Regions from separate parts of the Mesorhizobium sp. B2-6-2 genome, predicted to be linked through region 1. Evidence: riboswitches for the same ligand, from Rfam matches in the RefSeq annotation. Region 1 holds a riboswitch; the other holds the start of a gene.
The links. A riboswitch is a leader RNA that binds a small molecule or an ion and turns the genes downstream of it on or off. The one in region 1 is predicted to bind S-adenosylmethionine.
Positions count from the first base shown of each region.

Region 2: it holds a riboswitch for S-adenosylmethionine, as region 1 does, so the genes downstream of both, FJ419_RS12930 (homoserine O-acetyltransferase) here and FJ419_RS04160 (O-succinylhomoserine sulfhydrylase) in region 1, are expected to answer to the same signal.

Region 1 covers NZ_VFUG01000001.1:842,370-852,458, forward strand. The annotation lists gene FJ419_RS04145 (Hsp33 family molecular chaperone) at 1-810, shown strand, start outside; gene apaG (Co2+/Mg2+ efflux protein ApaG) at 1,014-1,406, opposite strand; gene FJ419_RS04155 (ceramide glucosyltransferase) at 1,750-2,895, shown strand; gene FJ419_RS04160 (O-succinylhomoserine sulfhydrylase) at 2,970-4,169, opposite strand; SAM riboswitch at 4,226-4,303, opposite strand; gene FJ419_RS04165 (2'-deoxycytidine 5'-triphosphate deaminase) at 4,420-5,514, shown strand; gene araD1 (AraD1 family protein) at 5,721-6,713, opposite strand; gene mmsB (multiple monosaccharide ABC transporter permease) at 6,918-8,213, opposite strand; gene mmsA (multiple monosaccharide ABC transporter ATP-binding protein) at 8,210-9,742, opposite strand; gene chvE (multiple monosaccharide ABC transporter substrate-binding protein) at 9,929-10,089, opposite strand, start outside.
Region 2 covers NZ_VFUG01000005.1:83,026-93,114, forward strand. The annotation lists gene FJ419_RS12885 (LysR family transcriptional regulator) at 1-225, shown strand, start outside; gene FJ419_RS12890 (1-acyl-sn-glycerol-3-phosphate acyltransferase) at 307-1,101, shown strand; gene FJ419_RS12895 (LysE family transporter) at 1,106-1,726, opposite strand; gene FJ419_RS12900 (aldo/keto reductase) at 1,811-2,758, opposite strand; gene FJ419_RS12905 (gamma-glutamylcyclotransferase) at 2,971-3,492, opposite strand; gene FJ419_RS12910 (DUF2125 domain-containing protein) at 3,610-4,608, shown strand; gene FJ419_RS12915 (sugar kinase) at 4,698-5,630, shown strand; gene FJ419_RS12920 (prephenate/arogenate dehydrogenase family protein) at 5,971-6,906, opposite strand; gene hisC (histidinol-phosphate transaminase) at 6,913-8,016, opposite strand; SAM riboswitch at 8,163-8,240, shown strand; gene FJ419_RS12930 (homoserine O-acetyltransferase) at 8,337-9,506, shown strand; gene metW (methionine biosynthesis protein MetW) at 9,565-10,089, shown strand, end outside.

The sequences.
Region 1 (10,089 bases):
TGCGTGCTCACCGTGCTGCTCGGCACTTCGCTGAAGTTCGAAGGCAAGTTCATTCTGCAGACCCGCACCGACGGTCCGGTCGACATGCTGGTGGCCGATTTCACCACGCCGCATGCGCTGCGCGCCTATGCGCGCTTCGATGCCGACCGGCTGCAGGCGCTGACCGCCGCCGGCGAGACCTCGCAGCAGACGCTGCTCGGCGACGGCGTCTTGGCCTTGACGATCGACCAGGGCGCGCATACGCAGCGCTACCAAGGCATCGTCCAGCTCGACGGCACCTCGCTCGAGGACGCCGCGCGCACCTATTTCCGGCAGTCGGAGCAGATCCCGACCGATATCAAGATGTCGGTCGCCAAGCTGGTCACGCCCGGCCCGGCCGGCGCGCGCGAGCAGTGGCGCGCCGGCGGCATCCTGGCGCAATTCCTGCCGCAATCGCCGGAGCGCATGCGCGTTCCCGATATTTCCGGCGGCGACGGCGATCCGCGTGACGTCGCGGACCAGCCGGCCGACAATTCCTGGCAGGAGTTGCTGGCGCTGCTCGGCACCATCGAGCCGACCGAGCTGATCGACCCGACGGTGGGCGCCGAGCGATTGCTCTACCGGCTGTTCCACGAACACGGCGTGCGCGTTTTCCGCGGCGTCCCTGTCGCCGACCAGTGCTCCTGCTCGCGCGACAAGATCCGCGGCATTCTCGAAGGCTTTTCGGCTGAGGAGATCAAGGAATCGACCGAAGAGGGCGGCATCCATGTCGCCTGCGAGTTCTGCTCGACCCAGTACGACTTCGACCCGGCCGAATTCGCGAAGGAGTGACGCCCTGTTCCTTCTCCCCGTTCCACAGGGAGAAGATGCCCGAAGGGCGGATGAGGGGCGGCGCCAACGTTGGCGATCATAGCGACACGCTGGCGACGCGGTCTTCCGCCTCAAGGAAAATCTCAGAAGCCCGGCGCTGCCCCTCATTGCCCTGCCGGGCATTTCTCCCCGTAAAACGGGGAGAAAGAGGCTGTCGCCGACGCCTAATTCACCGTGCGCCTTGTCCCCGGCATATCGAGCGAGAAAGCCGGAATGGCGATATCGAACGTCTCGCCGCGGCCGTTGCGCATCGTGTAGTGGCCGACCATGATGCCTGATGGCGTCGAGAGCGGGCAGCCCGAGGTGTACTGATAGCTGTCGCCGGGATTGAGTTCCGGCTGGTCGCCGACGACGCCGGCGCCGCGCACCTCCTCGACCCTGCCCTGACCGTCGGTGATGTGCCAGTAGCGCGACACAAGCTGCACGAACTCGTCGGAGCGGTTGTCGATCGTCACCTGATAGCCCCAGACATAGCGGTTCTCGGACGGATCTGAGCGGTCCTCCAGATAAAAGGGCCTGACCAGCACTTCGATGTTGCGCGTCACTGCGCGATACATGGGCCACTCCGGTTGCCGCCGCGGAAAATATGTCACGCTCCGCTCTTGATGAACGCAGCGCCGACGATCCTGTCAGCCTTGTAAGCGCAGGTGCCGAAAAACAATGTCATTTAAGTGACACATGACAATGTTGGTGTGCACAAACCATGCCGGGCGACTCGGACGCTCTGTAACAGTTGAAACGGCCGCGTGCGGCCTAAAGCAATTCCAGGAAAGCGCGAGCGGTTAGGCTCGGTGCCTTCGCCGTAGCCTTCCGTCCGGAATTGCGTGAAAACAAGGAGATGGAGTGGGTCGCCGTTTCCGTGAAACGGTGAAACTCTCTATCGGGAGTGACCAGATCTCGATGGAACTGACTATCGCAGCCGGCCTGGCTTCGTCAGCGCTTCTTTCCTTCAATCTCGCCAGCATCCTGCTCGCCTCGACGCGGCTGAAGCGGCGGCATGTCATCGCGCCGCCCCCCAGCGCGCGGCCGCCGGTCTCCATCATCGTGCCGTCGCGTGGCGTCGAGCCGTTCACGCCGGAGACCTTGCAGCGCGCCTTCTCTCTCGATTGGCCGCGCTACGAGCTGATCTTCTGCGTCGCGCATGCCGAAGATCCGGTGGTCAAGCTGATCGATGCGGCGATCGCGCGCCACCCCAATATTCCTGCGCGGCTGCTGATCGGCGACGATCGGGTCAGCGCCAACCCCAAGCTCAACAACTGCGTCAAGGGCTGGCAGACGGCGCGACACGATTGGGTGATCCTCGCCGATTCCAACGTGCTGATGCCGAGAGACTATGTCCAGCACCTGATGGCGGCATGGCGGCCGGATACCGGCCTCGTCTGCTCGACGCCGATCGGCTCGCGGCCGGACGGGTTTTGGGCCGAAGTCGAATGCGCCTTCCTCAACACGCTGCAGGCGCGCTGGCAGTATGCCGGCGAGGCGCTTGGCCTTGGCTTCGCCCAGGGCAAGAGCATGCTGTGGAACAAGCCGATGCTCGACGCCAATGGCGGCATCCAGGCCTTGGCCGCTGAGATCGCCGAGGACGCCGCGGCCACCAAGCTGGTCAACGGCCTGGGGCTCAACGTCAACCTCGTCGCCTCGCCATTCGAGCAGCCGCTTGGACTGCGCAGCTTCGCCGAGATCTGGTCGCGCCAAGCGCGCTGGGCGCGGCTGCGCCGGGTGACTTTTCCGCTGTTCTTCGCGCCGGAGATCCTGACTGGCGCTGCGGTGCCGCTGCTGCTGGCGCTGATCGCCGCGGCAAGCGCCGGCGTCAGCCTGCCCACGACGGCCTTGGGCGTGCTGGCGATCGCCTACCTGCCGGAATGCCTGCTGGCCTTTGCGAAGGGCTGGTACCTGTCGCCGCGCAGCGTCACCTCGATGATCGTGCGCGATGCCCTGCTGCCGGCCATCTGGGCGCGCGCCTGGTTCGGCGGCGCCGTCGAATGGCGCGGCAACGCCATGACCATCCGCACCAAGGCGATGACCGAGCTGGAGGAGCTCGCCTAGAGCAATTCCAGGAAAAGTGTGAAACGGTTTTCCGTCCGGAATTGCGGCTCTGGAAGGCTCCGGCCGCGGCGTTCTCAGCCTTCTATTTTTGCTGCCTTCAGCGCCTGTTCGACGTCTTCCAGCAGATCGTCGGTGTCCTCCAGGCCAACGGAGAGCCTCAGCGTGCCTGGCCCGATGCCGAGTTCGGCGCGCGCCTCGTCGCTCAGGTTCTTGTGTGTCGTCGTCGCCGGATGGGTGATCAGGCTCTTGGCGTCACCGAGATTGTTCGAGATCAGCACGATGTCGAGCGCGTTCTGGAAGGCAAAGGCCGCCTGCTTGCCGCCCTTGACGTCCAGGCAGATCAGCGTCGAGCCTCCCGACATCTGCTTCTTGACGATATCCGCTTGCGGATGATCGGCGCGGCCCGGATAGATGACACGGGCGATCTCCGGTCGGCCGGCAAGGAAGCCGGCGATCTTGCCGGCGCTCTCGGTCTGCTGGCGCACGCGCAGCGGCAGCGTCTCAAGACCTTTGAGCAGCGTCCAGGCGTTGAAGGGCGACAGGCTGGGACCGGTGTGGCGGAAATAGTCGTGCAGGTTCTCGTCGATCCACTTCTTGTCCGACAGGATGACGCCGCCGAGGCAGCGGCCCTGGCCGTCTATATGCTTGGTCGCCGAATAGACGACGATATGGGCGCCGAGCTGCAGGGGCTTCTGCTGCAGCGGCGTGGCGAAGACATTGTCGACGATCAGCCTGGCGCCGATCGAATTGGCGAGCTTGGCGACCGCGGCGATATCGACCACCTCCAGCGTCGGGTTGGTCGGGCTTTCCAGGAAGAACAGCTTGGTGTTCGGCCTTGTCGCCTTTTCCCAATTGGCGATGTCGGTGCCGTCGACTAGTGTCGCCTCGATGCCGTAGCGCGGCGCCAGCGTCTCGACCACCCAGCGGCAGGAGCCGAACAGGGCGCGCGCCGCCACGATATGATCTCCGGCCTTGGCGCTGCAGAGCAGCGCGGCGGTTACTGCGGCCATGCCGGAAGCGGTGGCGCGGGCATCCTCGGCGCCTTCCAGCGCGCACATGCGCTTTTCGAACATGTCGACGGTCGGATTGGCGTAACGCGAATAGATGAAGCCCGGCTCCTCACCCTTGAAGCGGGCTTCCGCCGCTTGCGCCGTCTCGTAGACATAGCCTTGGGTGAGATACATCGCCTCCGATGTCTCGCCGAAGCCGGAACGCAATGTTCCGCCATGCACGAGTGCCGTCTGAGGTTTCCAGTTGCGCTTCTTGGTGCTCATAGCCCTGCTTTCAGACACAAAAAAACCGGCCGCGAAGTCGCAACCGGTCCATATAGCCTTGCGGCTCGACGGCCCTTTAGCGACTTGTTTAACGTGGCTGCAAGCCGACCGGCCAAATCACCACGGGATAACGACCCTTTAGACCCGCGCCGCGCTTGCGTCAATTGCCGGCTTCATTAAGAGGGTTGTACCAGCCGGGCGGCAAGAGCCTGCTTAGATCCTCGCCCGGCCTTGTGAACGGAGCCAGCCTTTGCGGCGAACAGGCATTCTTCCGGATCAGGACATCGCAGCGCTGTTCGAGGCGAAGGCGCTGAAGTCGCCGCGCGCGCTGGACGCCGACCAGATCCAGCCGGCCAGCCTCGATCTCAGGCTCGGCGACAAAGCGTTTCGCGTGCGTGCCTCGTTCCTGCCGGGTCCGGATCATCGGGTCGTCGACAAGCTCGAGCGGCTGAAGCTGCACGAGATCAGCCTTGCCGAGGGCGCGGTGCTGGAAACCGGCTGCGTCTATATCGTGCCGCTGCTCGAGAGCCTGGCGCTGCCGGCGAACGTATCCGCCTCGGCCAATCCGAAGAGCTCGACCGGCCGCCTCGACATCTTCACGCGCCTCATGACCGATCGTGGCCACGAGTTCGACAAGATCGCCGCGGGCTATCGCGGGCCGCTCTATCTCGAGGTCAGCCCGCGCACCTTCCCGATCGTCGTTCGGGCCGGCTCGCGGCTGTCGCAGATCCGCTTCCGCACCGGCAACGCGGTGCTCTCGGAGAGCGAGCTGCGTGACCTTCACCGCGCCGAGATGCTGGTCGCCACCGAGCCGCCCAATATTTCAGGCGGCGGCATCGCGCTCTCCATCGATCTCGACGGCGACAAGGACGGCCTTGTCGGCTACCGCGGCAAGCACCACACCGGCCTGGTCGACGTCGACAAGCGTGCCGCGCAGGATGTCGTCGATTTCTGGGAGCCGATCTACAAGAGCGGTGCCGGCGAACTGGTGCTCGATCCGGACGAATTCTACATCCTGGTCAGCCGAGAAGCTGTGCATGTGCCGCCGCTCTATGCCGCCGAGATGACGCCCTTCGACCCACTGGTCGGCGAGTTCCGCGTCCATTATGCCGGCTTCTTCGATCCGGGCTTCGGCCACTCCGCCGCCGGCGGCAGCGGCAGCCGCGCCGTGCTCGAGGTGCGCAGCCACGAGGTGCCTTTTATCCTCGACCACGGCCAGATCGTCGGCCGTCTCGTCTACGAGCATATGCTGAAGCGCCCGCAGGCGCTTTACGGCACCGAACTCGGCTCGAACTATCAGGCGCAGGGCCTGAAGCTCTCCAAGCATTTTCGGGCAGCGCGTTGAGGCCGAAGCTGCCAATCTCCCCCTCGTGGGGGAGATGCCCGGCAGGGCAGAGGGGGGCGCGAAGGATCGCGGCCTTCGCGTTTGAGGCGAATGAAGGTTTCCGAAGTCTGAGCTTGAATAGTTGAGACGCCGGCGGGACAGCGCCCTCCTCTGGCCTGCCGGCCATCTCCCCCACGAGGGGGGAGATCACGCTGTCATCGACGCTCTCACAGCGCCTTCACCGCCACCTTGACCGGCTTCTCGATCTCCAGCGGATTGCGCAGCGGCAGGCCGAAATCCTGCGCCTCGATTTCGAAAGTATCGCCGGCCTCGGTCCTGATGCCATCGGCGAAGGACAACGTCGCGGTGCCGAACATATGCACATGCACGTCGCCCGGCTGGCGGAAGGCCGAATATTTGAAATGGTGGTGCTCGAGATTGGCGATGGTGTGCGACATGTTAGCTTCGCCCGACAGGAACGGCTTTTCCCAGAGCAGCTTGCCGTCGCGCCAGATGCGCGATGCGCCGCGGATGTCGGCCGGCAGGTCGCCGATCAGGATTTCGGGGCCGAACGAGGCGTTGCGCAGCTTGGAATGGGCGAGGAACAGATAGTTCACCCGCTCGGTCACGTGATCGGAGAACTCGTTCGACAGCGTGAAGCCGACGCGGAACGGCGCGCCGTCATCGCCGATGACATAGATGCCGGCGATCTCCGGCTCCTCGCCGCCATCCTGCGCGAAGGCCGGCGACATCAGCGGCGCGCCGGGGGCCACCGCCATCGTGCCGTTGCCCTTGTAGAACCATTCCGGCTGCACGCCGACCTGTCCCTTGGCGGGCTTGCCGCCTTCGAGCCCCATGCGAAACATCTTCATGGAATCGGTGAGCTGTTCTTCGCCGTCATTGAGCTTCTTGTGCATGGAATCGCGCGTTGCCGCGGAACCGAGATGCGTCAGCCCCGTGCCGGTGAGATGCAGATGCGCGGGATCGGGATGGTTGATCGGCGAGACCAGCCTGCCCCTCTTGTAGGCGGCGTCGAGATCGACCGTCTCGCCATAGCCCTTGCGCTCGATCAGCGCTTCGAGCCCTGTGCCGGTCCGCGCGGCCTCCATCGCCAGCGAATAGACGCTGCGCGCGCCGTTGATGACCCTGGTCTTGCCGCCGCCATTGCGGGCGACGACGCGGATCGTCTCGGCGTCGTCGAGGATCTGGGAGATCAGCATGTTTGAACCCTCTCTCATCTTGCCTGGCTGCTCGCGGGCAAACCTTGACCGGCGCGGCGCGGAGAAATCCGCGCCACGGTTGAAATTCTTCGTCCGGATTGCGCTCGCGAGCCCCGGTCCTTGCCTGGACTTCCTGGCGCCGACGGGTTGCCGGCAGCTCCGCGATCTGAAACCCGTATGCCTCCTTAAGTCCGCTTCAGGTCTTCAGGCCTTGTTCTTGTTGTAGACGTCGAAGATGACGGCGCCGAGCAGCACCAGGCCCTTCACCACCTGCTGCCAGTCGACATTGACGCCCATGATCGACATGCCGTTGTTCATCACGCCCATGATGAAGCCGCCGACGACGGCGCCGATCACCTGTCCGACGCCGCCCATTGCCGAGGCGCCGCCGATGAAGACGGCCGCGATGACGTCAAGCTCGCTGCCGAGACCTGCCGCCGGCACGGCCTGGCCGAGGCGCGCCGCGATGATCAGGCCGCCCAGCGCCGACAGCACGCCCATGTTGATGAAAACCATCAGCGTCAGCCTTTCGGTGTTGATGCCCGAAAGCTGTGCGGCCTTGGCGTTGCCGCCCATGGCGTAGATGCGGCGGCCGATGGTCATGCGCTTGGTGACGAAGACGAACAGCGAGATCAGCACGCCCATCACCAGCAGCACGACCGGCAGGCCCCTGTAACTCGCGAACTGGAAGACCAGGAACAGGGCCAGCGCGCTGCCAACCAGCGTCTTGACGACGAACAGCGGGAAGGGCTCCGCCTCATAGCCATGCCGCTCGCGCTTGCGCCGCGTCCTGAAGCCGAAATAGGCGTAGGCGAGCACCGCGACGAGGCCGAGCACGACCGTCGTCATATGCAGCGTCAGTCCGCTGCCGACGATCGTCTTGCCGGCGGCATTGACCGTCGGCGGGACCAGCGTCAGCGGGCCGATCACATCCGGGATGAAGCCGGAGCTCAGCGCCTTGAAGCTGTCGGGCAACGGGCCGACCGAGGAGCCGCCCCCGAGCAGCGCCTGGCAGATGCCGCGGAAGATCAGCATGCCCGCCAATGTCACGATGAAGCTCGGTATCTTGTGATAGGCGATCCAGTAGCCTTGCGCCGCGCCGATCAGGGCGCCGACGAATAGGCAGACGATCGAGACCACCAGCGGATTCGAGAATATCCCGAGCGGCCAGATCACCATCATCATCGCCGCCAGCGCGCCGATGAAGCCGGCGACCGAGCCGACGCTGAGGTCGATATAGCCGGAGACGATCACCAGGAGCATGCCGAGCGCCATCACGATGATGAACGAGTTCTGCTGCACCAGGTTGCTGAGGTTGACCGGTTTGAACAGCGTTCCCGACGTCGTGTACTGGAAGAACAGCATGATGACGATCAGCGCGATGATCAGGCCGTATTCGCGCAGGTTCGTCGTCAGCGCCGAGACGGCGACGCGCGGACCCTGCTGCTTGACGTCCTCGGCGAGGCCGCTTTGCGGCGCGGGAGCGCTTTCTGTGCTCATGATGCTTTTCCTTCTCCGCGAACGATGGCGCGCATGATTTTTTCCTGGCTTGCGTCGCTTGCAGCCATTTCGCCGACTATACGCCCTTCGTTCATCACATAGATACGGTCGGAGATACCGAGCAGTTCGGGCATTTCCGACGAGATGACGATGATCGCTTTGCCCTCGGCGGCAAGGCGCGCGATGATCGTATAGATTTCGTACTTCGCGCCGACGTCAATGCCGCGGGTCGGCTCGTCGAGGATCAAAACCTCCGGATCGGCGAACAGCCATTTCGACAGCACGACTTTCTGCTGGTTGCCGCCCGAGAGGTTGCCGGTCAGCTGGTAGACGCTGGAGGCGCGGATGTTGGTCTTCTTGCGGTAGTCGTTGGCGACGCTCATCTCGCGCATGTCGTCAATGACGCCGCGGCTGGAAACGCCGGACAGGTTGGCCAAGGTCACGTTGTGCTTGATGTGGTCGATGAGGTTGAGGCCGTAGGTCTTGCGGTCCTCGGTGACATACGCGATGCCGCTCGCCACCGCCTTGCTCACCGATGAGAGGTCGATGGGCTTGCCGCGCAGCGACACCTCTCCGGTGATGTGCCGGCCGTAGGAGCGTCCGAAAAGGCTCATCGCGAATTCGGTCCGGCCGGCGCCCATCAGCCCGGCGATGCCGACAACTTCGCCCCTGCGCACATTGAGGTTGATGTTCTTGATCACCTGACGGTCGGCATGGATCGGGTGGTAGACCGACCAGTCCTTCACCTCGAAGATGACCTCGCCGATCTTCGGCTCGCGCGGCGGGTAACGGTCGTCGAGCGAGCGGCCCACCATCGAGGTGATGATGCGGTCTTCCGAGATGTCCTTCCTCGGCAAGGTCTCGATGGTGCGTCCGTCGCGGATCACCGTCACCTTGTCGGCGACGCGGTTCACCTCGTTGAGCTTGTGCGAGATCAGGATCGAGGTCATGCCCTGGCGCTTGAACTCGAGCAGAAGGTCGAGCAGCGCCTGGCTGTCCTTCTCGCTGAGCGAGGCCGTCGGCTCGTCGAGGATCAGGAGCTTCACTTCCTTGCTCAGCGCCTTGGCGATCTCGACCAGCTGCTGCTTGCCGACGCCGATATTGGTGATCAGCGTCTTGGGGTCTTCCTTGAGCCCGACCTTCTTGAGCAGGGCGCCGGTACGCATCTCGTTGGCGTCCCAGTCGATGACGCCGTAGGTGGCGTGCTCGTTGCCAAGGAAGATGTTTTCCGCGATCGACAGCATCGGCACCAGGGCAAGCTCCTGGTGGATGATGACGATACCGATATGCTCGCTGTCGTGAATGCCTTTGAAATTGCATTCCTGGCCGCGGAAGATGATCTGGCCCTCATAGGTGCCGGATGGATAGACGCCCGACAGCACCTTCATCAGTGTCGACTTGCCGGCGCCGTTCTCGCCGACGACGGCGTGGATCTCACCCTCCTCGACGCTGAGATTGACGTTCGACAACGCCTTCACGCCGGGGAACGTCTTGGTGATGTCGCGCATCTCCAAAATCGTCGAGGCCATCAGGATCTGCTCCCTGGCGCAGGCCTTCCACTCGCGGAAAGCGTCTTGCGCGAAATCAACATGTCGCAGTTTCGCTCATGCCGTGGCGGCATATGGCGCTGCGGTAGCCGGCAAAAACAATACCGGGGTCGCTTGCGAACGAAAAGGGGCCCTGCGTCGCGCAGGACCCCTTCCTTTGAGACCGGATTACTTCAGGTCTTCAGCCTTGATGTAGCCGGAGTCGACGACCAGTTCCTTGTAGTTCGACTTGTCGACCTCATGCGGCGTCAACAGGATCGAGGGAACGACCTTGACGTCGTTGTTGTAGGTCTTGGTGTCGAGGCCGTCCGGCTTGCCGCCGGAGAGCA
Region 2 (10,089 bases), on a different contig from region 1:
ATCGATGCCGCGATTGCCGGGCTCGGGCTGACGAAAGTGCTCTCCTACCAGGCGGATGCCGCGGTGCGCGCCGGCGCGCTGCGGCTGGTGCTGCAGGCCTTCGAACCGCCGCCCTGGCCGGTGAGCCTCGTCCATGCCGGCCAGGGCCGGCTACCGGTCAAGCTGCGCGCCTTCCTCGATTTCGCCGCGCCGCGTCTCAAGGAACGGCTGGCCAGGTCACTCTAGCGGCACCATTCGACAATGGCGGCGTTTCCTTTTTGCCGCCGCTTGGTGTAACCAACGCACACTTCCTCACGGGCCCCTTGCATGCTCATCATCCGCTCGCTGGCGTTCAACTTCGTCTTCTATCTCAGCCTGATCGTCCAGATGATCTTCTGGACGCCTTTCTATTTCCTATCGCCGCGCCACCGCGCCTGGTTCGTGCCGAAATTCTGGTCGCGGACCTCGATGTGGCTCTATGACAAGATCGCCGCGACGAAGAGCGAGATCACCGGTGTCGAGAACCTGCCCGAAGGCTCCTTCATCCTGGCGCCGAAGCATCAGTCCTTCTGGGACGCGATCGCCTTCTTCCCCTATCTCGACGATGCGCTCTACATCCTGAAGCGCGAGCTGACCTGGATCCCCTTTTTCGGCTGGTACATCTTGAAGATGCGCATGATCCCGGTCGATCGCGGCAGCCGCTCGAAAGCGCTGAAAGCGGTCGTCACCGCCACCAGGCAGGAGATGGACCGCAATCCGCGCCAGCTCATCATCTATCCCGAAGGCACCCGCCGCCCGCCGGGCGCCGAGCCGTCCTACAAATACGGCATCGTCGAGCTCTACACGCAGCTCGGCGTTCCCGTCGTGCCGGTCGCCCATGTCGCCGGCCTCTACTGGCCGCGCCGTAAGTTCCTGCGCTATCCGGGCACCATCAAGGCCCGCTTCCTGCCGCCGATCCCGCCTGGCCTCGAGAAGGAGGAATTCATGCAGCGGCTGATCGGCGAGACCGAGGCGGCCTGCGACCAGATGCTTATCGAGGCCGCGCAGGCGCCGAACCCGCCGCCCATGCCGCCGACGTCGGTGAAGCGGCTGGCGGAACTCGGCGTGACCGCGAAGACCTGATCGGCTACCGCAGAGCCGCCAGCAGGGTCGTCAGCACCAGCGTGGCGGCAAACACCAGATTGATGATCTGCGAGGCCAGCGGATCGCGCAGGACGCGCGCGAACGCCGTTCCGGCGAGCAGCCACACGACGTGAATGGCGACGATCATTGCGGCAAGCACCAGCAGCCTGGTGGAGACGCCGAGCGCATCGGCCTGCGACGCGGCGCCGGCGAAAACCGCTGCGATCGCCACATAGGCTTTTGGATTGGCGACGGCGAGCATGAAGCCGCCGAGAAAATCGGGCTTCGTCCCCGTGCTCCCGCGCTCCGCCAATGGCGGCGCTGTCGCTATTTTGAAGGCGAGATAAAGGATGTAGCCTGCCGAGGCGACCGCCAGCACCGGCGCCACTCCCGGCACCGAGGTTAGCATGCCGAAAATCCCGCCCGCCACCGCCAGAAGCACGGCGATCGTGCCGAGCACCACGCCAGACGTGTAACCCAGGGAAGGACGCAGACCGAAAGCCGCGCCGACGGCGGTCACGCTGATCGTCGCCGGTCCCGGGCTGCCCATGACGACCGTCGCCGCCAGGACCAGCGCCAGCATTTGCTGCCAGGTTTGCGCCTCGTTCAAGATGCCATCGGCCATGCCGAACCCTCCTGCCGCCGCGACGCGACAGGACTTAAGCGGGTTTTGTCATGACCGTCTTGGACGATCGTGCGCAGTGCGCTGTCAGGCGCTGGCCCGGTCCAATGCCGCGATGTCGTCGGCCGAAAGCTTGAGCGACGCGGCGCGGATCAGGCTGTCCATCTGGGCCGGCGTGGTGGCGCTGGCGATCGGCGCGGTGACGCCCGGCCGCGCGATGATCCAGGCCAGCGCCACTTCGGCATGCTTGGCCGAATGGCGCTCGGCCACGGCATCGAGCGCGGAAAGGATGCGCATGCCACGCTCGTTGAGATATTCGGCGACGTCTTCGCCGCGCGCGCTCTGGCCGAGATCGGCCTTGCTGCGGTACTTGCCGCTCAGGAATCCCTTTGCGAGGCTGAAATAGGTGATGACGCCGACATCCTCTGCCTTGCAGAGGTCGAGCAGCGGTCCGTCGAGCGACGAGCGGTCGTACAAATTGTATTCGGGCTGCAGCACCTCGTAGCGTGGCAGGCTGCGCAAGCTGGCGACGTCGAGCGCGGCGCGCAGCTGGCCGGCATCGAGGTTGGAGCAGCCGGGATAGCGGATCTTGCCCTTTTCGAGCAGCCGCTGATAGGCGCCGAGCGTTTCCTCGTAAGGCGTGGCCGGGTCCGGCCAGTGCGACAGATAGAGGTCGATGACATCGGTTTGCAGCCGCTTCAGCGACGCCTCGACCGCCTTTTCGATATAGGCAGCGGAGAGGTCGCGCTTGCCCTGGCCCATGTCCGACCCGACCTTGGTGATGACGATGACCTGATCGCGGTTGCCGCGGCTCTTCATCCAACTGCCGATGATGGTTTCCGATTCGCCGCCCTTGTTGCCGGGAACCCAGCGCGAATAGGCATCGGCCGTATCGATGGCGTTGAAGCCGGCAGCCACGAACCGGTCGAGCAGGTCGAAGGAGGTTTTCTCGTCGGCGGTCCAGCCGAAGACGTTGCCGCCCAGGACCAGCGGCGCGATGGAAAGGTCGGTGCGACCGAGACGACGTTTCTGCAAGACTGATCTCCGTGATGCTGGAACGGGCCTGACGCCCAAGGATGCGATGCCGCTAAGCTAGGTCGCGGCCGGGCGCGGTCAAAGGCATGGTTTTGCTTTTTGACCGGACCAGAGCAATTCCAGCAAAAGTGCGTCGCGGTTTTGCGTCTGGAATTGCCTAAAAACAAAGAGATAGAGCATTGGAGGCGAAATTATTTCGCCGAAAATGCGCTTCACGAAGACGCGACCCGACGGCCCACCTCCTCCAGCCAGTGATCGCGGATGCCGAGCGCCTCAAGGTGCTCGAGCGTGCTCAAGACATAGTCCTCGTTTCGGCCGGATTGGCCGACCGCGCCGCGAACGATCCTTGCCGCGTGATCAGCATCGAGCGCGCCGGCATATTGCTCGTGCTGGCGGTCGACGGTGTAGGCGACCGCCTCGACCGAGCCGCCGCCATCCAGCCGGACATCGAGAATGCGTTCGAGATAGATGCTGGTGACCAGCTCGCGCTCGCGCAGATAGGAAAGCACCTCGTCGCGCAGATTGCCCGGAACACGGTAAGCGAGGCCGATGCAGGAGCCGCCTCGGTCGAGGCCGAGAACCAGGCCCGGCCGCGCGCGTGTGCCGCGATGCACGAAGGAATAGACGCAAAGCGAGCGGCGATAGCCGTAAAGCCGGGCGCGGCGCGTCTCGACATGGGCAAATCCGGGCCGCCAGATCAGCGACCCATAGCCAAAAACCCAAAAATCGCCCATATCGCCAAGCCTGATCGCATTCGAGTGAACGACACCGCATCGCCAAGGTGCTTCTTCTGGCCCCCGCTTGTTTCGTATTGGTAAATGCCCGCTCGCCGGGTTAACGAGAGCCGCAGCATGACGTCAAGTGACGAGCGATCGCCCAAACTTCGCCGCCGGCTGTTCTGGCTTGCGGCGTTCATCCTCGTGCTGTTCGCCATTTACAGCGGCGGCTGGTTCTATCTCGCCGACAGGCTCAAGACCGAGGCCGATCAGGCGGTGGCAAGACTGGGCAGCAAAGGGATCGCAGCCGGCTGCGCCAACCTCGCCGTCAGTGGCTACCCAATGAGCTTCACGGTCTCCTGCGACAACATCGCCTATGAAGACGACGCCCGGAAGGTCGCCGCCTCCACCGGCAGCTTCAATGCCGTCGCCGGGATCGCCGGACCCTTGTCGCCGGTCGCCGACCTGCGCGGGCCGCTGAGAACGATGGCGCCCGGCATGCCGCCGCTCTGGATCGACTGGGACCGGTTGCAGGCCAATGTCAAAGTGTGGTGGCCGTTGCCAAGGAGCCTTTCCGTGCAGGCTGAAGGCCTGAACGGTCAGACCGACCCGCAGGACGACACGGATCCGATGCAATTGTTCAGCGCCGGCAAGGCGGCCGGCCAATTGCAGCCGGCCGGCCAGGACATCAATTATGTCGGCGGCTTCGGCGACCTGGAGATCAACGCGGATGCCATCGACGGACGCGTGCTGCCGGCGCTTGACGGCAGCGGCGACGTGACGCTGAAGAACGGCGTAGCGCTGATCGCAGTGCCCCCGAAGAGCCTGCGCGGCCAGTCGATCGAGATCGCTAAGCTCGACCTGTCGTCCGGGACGGCGCGCATCACCGTGTCCGGACCGGTCTCCATCGACGCGGAAGGGCTGGTCGACGGGGACCTGACGATCAAGCTCAAGGACCCGAAAGCGGTGGCATCTATCCTTGCCGGCGCGATTCCCGAGCATAAAAGCGAAATCGAGCAGGGTTTTTCTGCAATTGCCATGCTTGGCAAGGAACCGTCCTTGCCACTCAAGATCGTCAAGGGCAAGGCCTCGCTGGGCTTCATCCCGCTCGGCAAGATCAAGCCGCTTGATTAAAGCATGGTCCCGAACCGAAGGTCAGCGTAGCAAAAGGTGGGAACCGGTTTTCGGGTGAGACCATGCCGACTGAGAAGAGTAACGCAACGATGCCGCAGCCAGTCAGAGTGCTCAGCGTCGGCGCCTTCACCCTCGACACGATCCTTCGCGTCGAAACGCTGCCCGCGCATCAAGGCAAGTTCATCGCCAGCGACGGCGTCCAGATCGCTTCCGGCATGGCGACAAGCGCCGCCTGCGCCGCTCGGCGCCTCGGCGCCGAAGTCTCGCTGTGGGCGAGCGCGGGCCACGATCCGGTCGGCGACCAGCTTATCGCCGACATTCAGGCCGAAGGTATCGACTGCAGCCTCATCCGTCGCGTCGCCGGCGCGCGATCGGCGCTGGCCGCGATCCTGGTGGATGCGCATGGCGAGCGCGTCATCGTCCCCTTCTACGACAAAAAGGCGCAAGCCGATCCCGAGGCGCTGCCGCTTGCCGACCTCTCCGGCTTTGACGCCGTGCTGGTAGATGTCCGCTGGCCGGGCGCCGCGGCGCTGGCTTTGGGCGCGGCCAGATCGATCGGCCGCCCGGCGATCCTGGATGCCGACACCGCGCCGGTCGAGGTGCTGGAGCGGCTCTTGCCCTTGGGCTCGCACATCGTCGCGTCGGAACCGGCTGCGCGCATCGTCTGCGGCCACGCGCTCGACCCCGAAAGCGCTTGCGCCGACCTCGCCTCGCGCACCGACGCCTTTGTCGCGGTGACCGGGGGCGCCGCCGGCACCTGGTGGCATGACCGGGCGACCGGCCACGTGCGCCATGTCGAGGCGCCGAAGGTCAAGGCGATCGATACGCTCGCCGCCGGCGACGTCTTCCACGGCGCCTTCGCCGTCGGCCTCGCCGAGGCCATGCCCATGGAGGAAGCCCTGCGCTTTGCCAGCGCCGCCGCGGCGCTCAAATGCCTGCGCTTCGGCGGCCGCCTGGGCGCGCCGGATCGGGCCGAGACGCTGGCGATGATGGCGGCGCACTGGCCGCCAGCCCAGGGCTAGAACGCAAGATTATCTCGGCCATTTCCGCGAAATCGGCACAAACGCGGCGGAAGCCGCTCAACCTCGTCATTCCAGGGCGGAGCAGCCGCGAAGCGGCGTCGCGGAGACCCTGGAATCCATTCCGTGACCTGAGCCATGGAATGCGGCGGAGCAGAATTCTGCACCGCGACAGCGCTCGGAAGTCACGGAATGGATACTCGGGTCTGCGCGCGTCGCTTCGCTCCTTGCTCCGCCCGTGGATGACGATCGCGACGGGTGTTTCGGCCAATCTTCAGCGCCTGCACCTGCCAAGGCTGGCCGAGCGGCAGGTCAAATCCACGCCGGCGAACCAGGGAAAGGCCTAGGGCTTAGCTGGGTGTTCGACGGCCTGTCGACCAAAATCCGGCACATCAATATCCTGGCCGGCCTCGATGATCGAGCGGCGGATGGCGCGGGTGCGGGTGAAGAGGTCGAACAGCTTCTCGCCGTCGCCCCAGCGGATCGCCCGCTGCAGCGAGGCCAGATCCTCCGAGAACCGCGCCAGCATCTCCAGTATCGCGTCCTTGTTGTGCAGGCACACGTCGCGCCACATGGTCGGATCGGAGGCGGCAAGGCGGGTGAAGTCGCGGAAGCCGGAAGCGGAATATTTGATGACTTCGCTCTTGGTCACCGCTTCCAGATCGTCCGCCGTGCCGACGATGTTGTAGGCGATGATATGCGGCAGATGCGACACGATCGCGAGCGTCATGTCGTGGTGCTGCGGGTCCATCGTGTCGATGTTGGAGCCGCAGCGCCGCCAGAATTCCGAAAGCGTCTCGAGCGCGGCGGGATCGGTGCCCGGCAGCGGCGTGAAGATGCACCAGCGATTCTCGAAGAGATCGGCAAAGCCGGCATCGGGTCCGGACTTTTCCGTGCCGGCCAGCGGATGTCCGGGGATGAAGTGCACACCTTCCGGCACATGCGGCTGCATTTGCGCGATGACGGAGGCTTTGGTCGAGCCGACATCGGTGAGGATGGCGCCCTTTTTCAGCGCTGGCGCGATCTCGGCCGCGACCTCGCCGGACGAGCCGACCGGAACCGAGACGATGACGAGATCGGCGTCAAGCACCGCTTGGCTGGCGTCGGTGCTGTAGGAATCGCCAAGGCCAAGCTCCTCGGCGCGCCTCAGCGTCGATGCGCTGCGCGTCGCGATGGCGATATGGCGGGCCAGCCCTTCGCGACGGATGACGCGGGCGAGCGACGAGCCGATGAGGCCGATGCCGACCAGCGCTACTTTCTCGAACATCGGTGATGCCATGGCGTTCTAGCTTTTCAGGAAGGTCTTCAGCGCATCGATGACGCCGCGATTGGCCTCTTCGATGCCGATGCTCATGCGCAGCGCGTTGGGAAAGCCATAGCCGGTGACGCGACGCAGGATGTAGCCGCGTGCGCTCAGATATTCGTCCGCGGCCGCCGCCGAATGTTTGTTGCCGTCGGGAAAATGGATCAGCACGAAATTGCCGACGCTCGGCGTGACGCGCAGGCCGAGCCCGGTCAGCTCGGCGCTGAGCCAGGCCAGCCATTTCTCGTTATGCGCCACGCTGCGCTCGATATGGGCGCGGTCGCGGATCGCGGCGATGCCTGCCTCAATCGCTGTGGCGTTGACGTTGAAGGGGCCGCGCACGCGGTTGATCGCATCGGCGATATGCGCCGGCCCATACATCCAGCCGACGCGCGCGCCGCCGAGCCCGAGCTTGGAGAAGGTGCGGGTCATCACCACGTTTTCGGAACTGCCGGCGAGCTCGATGCCGGCCTCGTAGTCGTTGCGCCGCACATATTCGGCATAGGCCGCGTCGAGCACCAGAAGCACGTTCTTCGGCAATGCAGCGTGCAGCCGGCGCACTTCCTGGAACGGCACATAGGTGCCCGTCGGATTGTTGGGATTGGCGAGGAACACGATCCGCGTCGCCGGCGTCACCGCGGCCAAAATCGCGTCTATGTCGGCGCGCTCGTCGGTCTCCTTCACCGCTACCGGCTTGGCGCCCGCCGCCTGGATATAGATCTTGTAGACCATGAAGGCGTGCTCGGTGAACACGGCCTCGTCGCCCGGCGCGAGATAGCTCTGCGCCAGCAGCCCCAGGATCTCGTCGGAGCCGTTGGAGCAGATGATGTTGGCCGGGTTCAGCCCATGCACCTCGGCGATCGCCTCGCGCAGCCGGCGGGCAGAGCCATCCGGATAGACATCGAGCTTCGCCGCCACTTCGCGCGCCGCCTCGATCGCCTTCGGCGAGGGCCCGAGCGGGTTTTCGTTCGCCGACAGCTTGTAGACTTTCGTCACGCCGGCCGGCGCGGTGCTTTTTCCCGGCACATAGGCCTCGATGTCCATGATGCCCGCGCGGGGCATCGGACGGGGCTGATCCTGCTTCATGTCACAAATCCGTCGAAAAGGCCTTCAAGGCCGCAGCGGAAATACAGGCCGCGGGCTGGAATGTCGAGTGGCGGCGCTCGGCACCCGCATCCGGTCGCGAGGAGGCCACCCGTTGACGAAGCGCGGCGCTGGTCCTAGAAGGATTGCCAGACTCCCGTGGTGATTTGGCCGGTCGGCTTGCAGCCACGTTAAACAACTCGCTAAAGGGCCGTTTGCAACCTGTAACCGGCTTTGCGACGGCAATGCCGGTTTTTTGTTGTCCGCTGCCGGCCGGACACCGCGTCGGGACGAGACCGATGCGGGACAGGATGAGGACGGACATGGCCGCTCAGCGCGCTGCAAGAACCAACGACGAGGCCGACCATCCGTCGAGCCCGGTGCTGCAGTTCGGCCCCGACAAGCCGCTGAAGCTCGACGCCGGCACCTTTCTTGCGCCTTTCCAGATCGCCTACCAGACCTACGGCACGCTCAACGACGCGCGTTCAAACGCCATCCTCGTCTGCCACGCGCTGACCGGCGACCAGCATGTCGCCAACACCAATCCGGTGACCGGCAAGCCGGGCTGGTGGGAGGTGCTGATCGGTCCCGGCAAGATCATCGACACCAACCGTTTCTTCGTCATCTGCTCCAACGTCGTCGGCGGCTGCCTCGGCTCGACTGGTCCGGCCTCCACCAATCCGACGACCGGCAAGCCCTACGGGCTCGACCTGCCGATCATCACCATCCGCGACATGGTGCGCGCGCAGACGATGCTGGTCGATCATTTCGGCATCGAGAAGCTGTTTTGCGTGCTTGGCGGCTCGATGGGCGGCATGCAGGTTCTTGAATGGGCGGCGAGCCATTCGGAGCGCGTGTTCTGCGTCCTGCCCATCGCCACCGGCGCTCGCCATTCCTCACAGAACATCGCCTTTCATGAAGTCGGCCGACAGGCCGTCATGGCCGATCCGGAGTGGCATGGCGGCAAATATCTCGATTTCGGCAAGCGGCCGGAAAAAGGGCTCGCCGTCGCGCGCATGGCCGCTCACATCACCTACCTTTCGGAAGCCGCGCTCCACCGCAAGTTCGGCCGCAATTTGCAAGACCGCGAGGCACTGACCTTCGGCTTCGACGCCGATTTTCAAATTGAAAGCTATCTGCGCCATCAAGGCATGACTTTCGTCGACCGCTTCGACGCCAATTCCTACCTCTATCTGACCCGCGCGATGGACTATTTCGACCTTGCCGCCGATCACGGTGGGCGCCTCGCCGACGCCTTCGCCGGCACCAGGACGCGTTTTTGCCTGGTCTCCTTCACCAGCGACTGGCTGTTCCCGACCGAGGAAAGCCGATCGATCGTGCATGCCTTGAACGCGGCGGGCGCTTCCGTCTCCTTCGTCGAGATCGAGACCGATCGCGGCCACGATGCCTTCCTGCTCGACGAGCCGGAACTGTTCGCGGCCATCAACGGCTTCATCGCCTCCGCCGCCCGCGCCAGGGGGCTCAGCCTATGACCCCGACAAGTCGCGGAGCTTTCGGACCGGGATCATGCGCCATGCAGGAGGCGAAGCCATGAGCGTCAATCGCGCCCAGCGTGTCGACCTCGAGGTCGTCACCGATCTCATCCCGGCCAATTCGCGTGTCCTCGATGTCGGCTCGGGCGACGGACTGCTTCTGGAGCTCCTGCAGGCGACCAAGCAGGTCGATGGCCGCGGGCTGGAACTGTCTCAGCGCGGCGTCAACGAATGCGTGGCGCGCGGCCTTTCCGTCGTCCAGGGCGATGCCGACAAGGACCTCGAATTCTATCCCGACAAGGGCTTCGATTTCGTCGTGCTCTCACAGACCCTGCAGGCGACCCGCAACCCGAAGCTGGTGCTCGACGAGCTGCTTCGTATCGGCAACCGCGCCATCGTCTCCTTCCCCAATTTCGGCCACTGGCGCGTGCGCTTCTCGCTGCTGGTCAAGGGCAGGATGCCGGTCACCAAGGACCTGCCCTACTCCTGGTACGACACGCCCAACATCCATTTCTGCACCATCCGCGACTTCGTCAACCTGTGCGAGGAGCTTGGCGCGACCGTCGAGAAGGCAACCGCGCTC